One region of the Streptomyces sp. NPDC048106 genome, then DNA from elsewhere that is predicted to be linked to it. Evidence: riboswitches for the same ligand, from Rfam matches in the RefSeq annotation. Region 1 holds a riboswitch; the other holds the start of a gene.
The links. A riboswitch is a leader RNA that binds a small molecule or an ion and turns the genes downstream of it on or off. The one in region 1 is predicted to bind S-adenosylmethionine.

Region 1 (3,200 bases):
ATGGCGTTCAGGGACGGGGCGCCGCACTCGGCCGGGGCCTCGGGGGCAGTACCGAGCAGGGTGCGCAGCAGGGGGTGGGCGCAGAAGAGGCCGTCGCGGACGCCGATGCCGTACTCGGCGGAGAGGGCGGCGGCGAAGTGGGAGCTGTTCCAGCCGTCCACCACGAAGGAGATCACGCCGACCCGCGGGGCGTCGTCGCCGAACAGCGACAGGACCCTGACCTGGGGGATCCCGGCGAGACCCGTGCGCACCCGGTCGATCAGGTACCGCTCACGGGCGACCAGCGACTCCCAGCCGGCCTCGGTGAGGGCGGCGCAGGCGGAGGCGACGGCGTAGGCGCCGATGACGTTCGGGGAGCCCGCCTCGTGCCGGGCGGCGTCCTCGTGCCACTCCACCTCCACTCCCCCGTCCGCGCGCCGGGCGACCCGGCGGCTGGCGCCGCCGCCCGCGAGGTAGGGCTCGGCGTCCCGCAGCCAGTCGGCGCGGCCGGCCAGCACACCCGCGCCGAACGGGGCGTACAGCTTGTGCCCGGAGAAGGCGACCCAGTCGACGTCCAGGTCCACCAGGGACACCGGGTGGTGCGGGACCAGCTGGGCGGCGTCCAGGACGATCCGGGCGCCGTGGGCGTGCGCGGCGGCGGCCAGCTCGCGCACCGGCCACAGCTCCCCGGTGACGTTGGAGGCGCCGGTGACGCAGACCAGGGCCGGGCCGTACGGGTCCCGGTCGGCGAGGGCCCGCTCCAGCGTCTCGACGGCCTGCCGCGGGCTGCGCGGCGCGTCCAGGTAGGTGACCTGGGCGTCCTGCCAGGGCAGCAGCGAGGCGTGGTGCTCGGTCTCGAAGACGAAGACCCGGCAGCCGGCCGGGACCGCCCGGGCCAGCAGGTTCAGCGAGTCCGTGGTCGAGCGGGTGAAGACCACCTGGTCGTCGGCGCGGCAGCCGAGGAACTCCGCGACCGTGCGGCGGGCCTTCTCGAACAGGTCGGTGGAGAACTGGGAGAGGTACCCGGCGCCCCGGTGGACGCTGCCGTAGTACGGCGCGTAGGCGGCCACGTCGTCCCAGACGCGCTGGAGGGCGGGGGCGCTGGCCGCGTAGTCGAGGGCCGCGTAGGTGATGCTGCCACCGGTGACGAGCGGGACGGTGACATCCCGCCCCAGAACGGGCAGCGGCGGACAGATCGACTGGTCGGCGGCAACGGCGGAGACAGGCGTGGCGACAGACATGGGGTGACTCCCGTGAAGGACGTACGCCGAAGGGACGGCGCACGGAAAAGGTGAAAAGGGTGCGCGGAAGCGGGGCTCGGCGGCCCTAGCGCATTCGCTTGCTCACGGGGGGCTCCCTCGTACGACCAGGATCCCTGGCCCGACGCCGCTGGAAGCGTCCGAGGGATCCGCGCTTGCCGTAGACCTCGCTGCCTACGGCCTGGTCCTCACCCGGGGCACCCCGCCACGGACGGAGGGTTGCCGGACAGTCGGCCGGGGCCTCATGACTGTCACTCATGACCTGGTACGGAACGTACGCGAGAAGATCGACGTCCCGCAACCCGTGTCCGGATCGCGGGACGATCGACCGTCGAGCGGGGGCCGTCACGCGTGGCTGGCGGCCACCCAGCGCTCCAGGGACCGCTTCGCCGCGCCCGAGTCGATGGACTCCGCGGCCTTCGCCATCCCCGCGCGCAACTGCTCGGTGAGCGGGGCGTCGGCCGGCTCCAGGGCAGTCAGGGCCGCCGCCGAGTTCAGCAGCACCGCGTCCCGTACGGCGCCCCGCTCGCCGTCCAGCAGCCGGCGGGCCACCTCCGCGTTGTACGCGGCGTCCGCGCCGCGCAGGGCCTCCACGGGGGCCAGCTCGATGCCGACGTCCCGCGGGTCGAAGACCTCCTCCGAGACCTTGCCGTCCCGCACCACCCACACCCGGGAGGTGGCGGTGACGGTCAGCTCGTCCAGACCGTCGTCGCCCCGGAAGACCAGCGCGGAGTTGCCGCGCTCGGCGAAGACGCCGGCCACCACGGGCGCCATGCGCGGGTCGGCGACGCCCACCGCCTGGGCGCGCACCTTGGCCGGGTTGGTCAGCGGACCGAGCACGTTGAAGGTCGTACGGATGCCCAACTGACCGCGGGCGGCGGCGACATGGCGCAGCGAGGGGTGGAACTTCACCGCGAAGCAGATGGTGATGCCGGCCTCCTCGGCGACCTCGGCGACGCGCTTCGGGGTCAGCTGGAGGTTGATGCCGAGCTTCTCCAGGACGTCGGAGGAGCCGGAGGCGGAGGACGCGGCGCGGTTGCCGTGCTTGACCACCTTGGCGCCGGTGCCCGCGACCACGATCGCGGACATGGTGGAGATGTTCACCGTCTTGGCGCCGTCGCCGCCGGTGCCGACGATGTCGACGGCCGGACCCGGCACCTCGATCACGTTCGCGTGCTCGTACATGGTGCGCACGAGCCCGGAGATCTCCTCGACGGTCTCGCCCTTGGCGCGCAGCGCCACCATGAACCCGGCGATCTGGGCGTCCGTCGCCTCGCCGCGCATGATCAGGTCCATCGCCCACGCGGTGTCGTCGGCGGACAGGTTCTCGCCGGTCAGCAGGCCGTTCAGCAGGGCGGGCCAGGAGCGGCCCGCCGCGGTGTCGCCGCCAGCGGGGGTCACAGCGCTCATCAGCCGCTCCTTGGTGTACACGATGGTGGAAACTCGTTCACCACCTTATCGAGCCCCGGACACGGGGAAGGGCCCCGTCCGGGGTGCGGACGGGGCCCTTCTGTGGCGTGGCGACGCGGGGATCAGTGGTGGCCGTGGCCGCTCGTGATCTCCCTGTACTCCTCCGTGGTCGGCTTCGGGATCTGGTTGTCCTCGCCGTAGTAGGCGTTGGACATCTTCGCCCGGAGCTTCTCCGAGGCCTTCACCTTGCGCTCGACACCGTTCTCGTCGACCAGCGGGCCGATCTCGGCGGGCGCGTACTGCGTGTGCGCGGTGAGCGTGTGCAGCTGCTCCTGGCTCAGCGGCTCGTGCACCTCGATGAACTCACCGTGCGGCAGCCGCTTGATGATGCCGGTCTCGCGACCGTGCAGCACCTTGTCGCGGTCGCGGCGCTGGAGGCCGAGGCAGATCCGCTTGGTGACGAGGAACATGATGACCGGGCCGACGAAGAAGAAGATCCGGACGAACCAGGTCACGGCGTTGATCGACAGGTGGAAGTGGGTGGCCCACAGG
Region 2 (3,200 bases), on a different contig from region 1:
GCGTCGACCGCGGCTGAATGTATCTGTCCAACTGCCGTCTGCAACAGGTCAATTGGACGAGAATTCTGGACGCGAACGATCCGGAATGTGGGGAGAATTCATCTGAATTCAGGGCAAGTCGGGCCCCGTAAAAGACGCAAAAGCCGCGGAAAGCCCGTGCATTTTGGCTACTTCTTATCGGGCCCGCGGAAGGGAATCGAGGGGTCCCCCTCGATGGCTCGGGGGCGCGTTCCCCAACTCTACCGCGCTCAATCACACAGAATTGCCCCCTCCGCTTCTCTCACGGAGAGGGCAATCCTAGACACCTTCGGTGACCGTCATTACCCAAGGTAATGATCGATCATCCGGTCAGCAGCCGCCGGCCACCGCCGGGATGATGGAGACGCCCGCGCCGTCCGGAGTGACGGTCTCCAGGCCCTGCTCGAAACGGACGTCGTCGTCGTTGACGTAGACGTTCACGAACCGGCGCAGCTTGCCCTGGTCGTCCAGGACGCGGGCGGCGATGCCGGTGTGGTTCTTCTCCAGGTTCTCGATGACCTCGCCGAGGGTGGTGCCCTCGGCGGCGACCTCGGCCTGTCCGCCGGTGTAGGTACGCAGGATGGTGGGGATGCGAACGGTCACGCTCATGCGAGGCCAGCCTCTCGGAAGGAGTCCAGGGTCGGACGGATGGTGGCGGTCAGGCCGGTGCCGGCCACCGCGTCGAGGGTCTTCAGGCCGTCGCCGGTGTTGAGGACGACGGTGGTCTTCGCCGGGTCGAGCAGGCCGTTCTCGATGAGCTTCTTCGTCACGCCGACGGTCACGCCGCCCGCCGTCTCGGCGAAGATGCCCTCGGTGCGGGCCAGCAGCTTGATCGCGGCCACGACCTGCTCGTCCGTCACGTCCTCCACGGCGCCGCCGGTGCGCCGGGCGATGTCCAGGACGTAGGGGCCGTCGGCCGGGTTGCCGATGGCGAGGGACTTGGCGATGGTGTCCGGCTTCTGGGGCCGCACCACGTCGTGGCCCGCCTTGAAGGCCGTCGACACCGGCGAGCAGCCCTCGGCCTGGGCGCCGAAGATCTTGTACGGCCGGTCCTCGACCAGGCCCAGCTTGATCAGCTCCTGGAGCCCCTTGTCGATCTTGGTGAGCTGGGAGCCGGAGGCGATCGGCACCACGATCTGGTCGGGCAGCCGCCAGCCGAGCTGCTCGCAGATCTCGTACGCCAGGGTCTTGGAGCCCTCGGCGTAGTACGGCCGCAGGTTCACGTTGACGAAGCCCCAGCCCTCGCCGGCCGGGTCGCCGATCAGCTCGGAGCAGAAACGGTTCACGTCGTCGTAGTTGCCCTCGATGCCGACGAGTTCACCGCCGTAGACCGCGGCCATGACGATCTTGCCCTGCTCCAGGTCGTGCGGGATGAAGACGCAGGAGCGCAGGCCCGCGCGGGCGGCGGCGGCGCCGACGGCGCCGGCCAGGTTGCCGGTGGAGGAGCAGGACAGGGTGGTGAAGCCGAAGGCGCGCGCCGCCTCCAGGGCCTGGGCGACCACCCGGTCCTTGAAGGAGTGCGTCGGGTTGCCGGAGTCGTCCTTGACGTACAGACCGCCGGTGACGCCGAGTTCGCGGGCCAGGTTGTCGGCCTGGACGAGCTTGGTCCAGCCGGGGTTGATGTTCGGCTTCTTGGCCACGTCGGCCGGGACCGGCAGCAGCGGGGCGTAGCGCCAGATGTTGGCGGGGCCGCCCTCGATCAGCTTGCGCAGCTCTTCGGTGTCGTAGGCGGAGAAGTCATAGGCGATCTCCAGCGGGCCGAAACACTCCTCGCAGGCGAAGACCGGGCCGAGCGGCACGCGGTGGCCGCACTCGCGACAGCTCAGCGCCGCGGCGGGACCGAGATCGACGGTGGGAGTTTCGGAGGTTGCAACTGTCTGCACAGCCATGGGAGGCGAGGCCCTTTCTCCTCATCTTCCTCACGACGCACCTCGCCGTGAGACGGAATTGGCACCTTCCCTAGCCGGGAGCCTCGCTGCTCGAAGCGTCGAAAAGTCGAAACGTTCGAAGACGAGAACCGGCTGGAGGGTTGCCGGGGCTTCATCGGGCCGTGTCCCTCTGCCCCTCTGGATGAGCGGTATTCGATTGTGTCCGCCAGATGCGGCGGTGTCCGCGCGCGACCCCCGACATGCGATGGTCATCGGCGTTGCTCAAGACTGTAACCGAAGGCCTGGAGAGTTGAGATAGTCGTCCGTACCGCGAGACGAACGTGAGGAGCCGGGGACCGTGCTGGAAGAAGTCGAGCGCTGGATGGGCAACCGCTCCTGGTCCGTGCGCGACCGTCCCTTGCACCAGGTCCTGGCGGCCAAACAGCGCACCGGCCAGACCATCAGCGTGGTCCTGCCCGCGCTCGACGAGGAGGAGACCGTCGGCGAGATCGTCGCGGCGATCCGGCGCGATCTGGTGGAGCGGGTGCCGCTCGTCGACGAGGTGCTGGTGATCGACTCGGGCTCCACCGACCGCACCTCCGAGGTCGCCGCCGCGGCGGGCGCGCGGGTGGTGCACCGGGACGCGATCCTGCCCCGGATACCCGCGGTGCGGGGCAAGGGCGAGGTGCTGTGGCGCTCGCTGCTCGTCGCCACCGGGGACATCATCTGCTTCGTCGACGCGGACCTCAGGGAGTTCTCCTCCGACTTCGTCCTCGGCATCGTCGGCCCGCTGCTCACCGAGCCGGACGTGCAGCTCGTCAAGGCGATGTACGACCGCCCGCTCGCCGGGACGGCGGGACAGGGCGGCCGGGTCACCGAGCTGATGGCGCGTCCGCTGCTCAACATGCACTGGCCGCAACTGGCGGGCTTTGTGCAGCCGCTGGGCGGCGAGTACGCGGCCCGGCGCTCGCTCCTCGAACAGCTGCCGTTCCCGGTCGGGTACGGCGTGGAGCTGGGCATGCTGGTGGACGCCCTGCACCTGGTGGGCTTGGACGCGCTGGCCCAGGTGGACGTCGGCGTGCGCAGGCACCGGCACCAGGACGGGCAGGCGCTCGGCCGGATGGCGGCGGCCATCTACCGCACGGCCCAGCTACGACTGGCCCGCGGCCACCTGGTGCGCCCCGCGCTCACCCAGTTCGAGCGGGGCGTGTCCGGCTTCGAGCCGCGCACCTACACGGTGGACACCGAGGAGCGGCCGCCGATGACGGAGATCGCGGAGTACGCCCGGCGCCGGGTGGCGTGAAAGCTCGGGTG

Region 2: another riboswitch for S-adenosylmethionine. It lies ahead of thrC (threonine synthase); the one in region 1 lies ahead of AB0927_RS04935 (aminotransferase class V-fold PLP-dependent enzyme).

The regions. Positions count from the first base shown of each region.
Region 1 is NZ_JBEZND010000004.1:51,915-55,114, reverse strand. Features, by position in the region: gene AB0927_RS04935 (aminotransferase class V-fold PLP-dependent enzyme) at 1-1,220, opposite strand, end outside; SAM riboswitch class IV at 1,385-1,501, opposite strand; gene trpD (anthranilate phosphoribosyltransferase) at 1,584-2,648, opposite strand; gene AB0927_RS04925 (cytochrome bc complex cytochrome b subunit) at 2,771-3,200, opposite strand, start outside.
Region 2 is NZ_JBEZND010000056.1:34,280-37,479, reverse strand. Features, by position in the region: gene AB0927_RS36900 (MoaD/ThiS family protein) at 349-627, opposite strand; gene thrC (threonine synthase) at 624-1,907, opposite strand; SAM riboswitch class I at 1,926-2,095, opposite strand; gene AB0927_RS36890 (glucosyl-3-phosphoglycerate synthase) at 2,245-3,189, shown strand.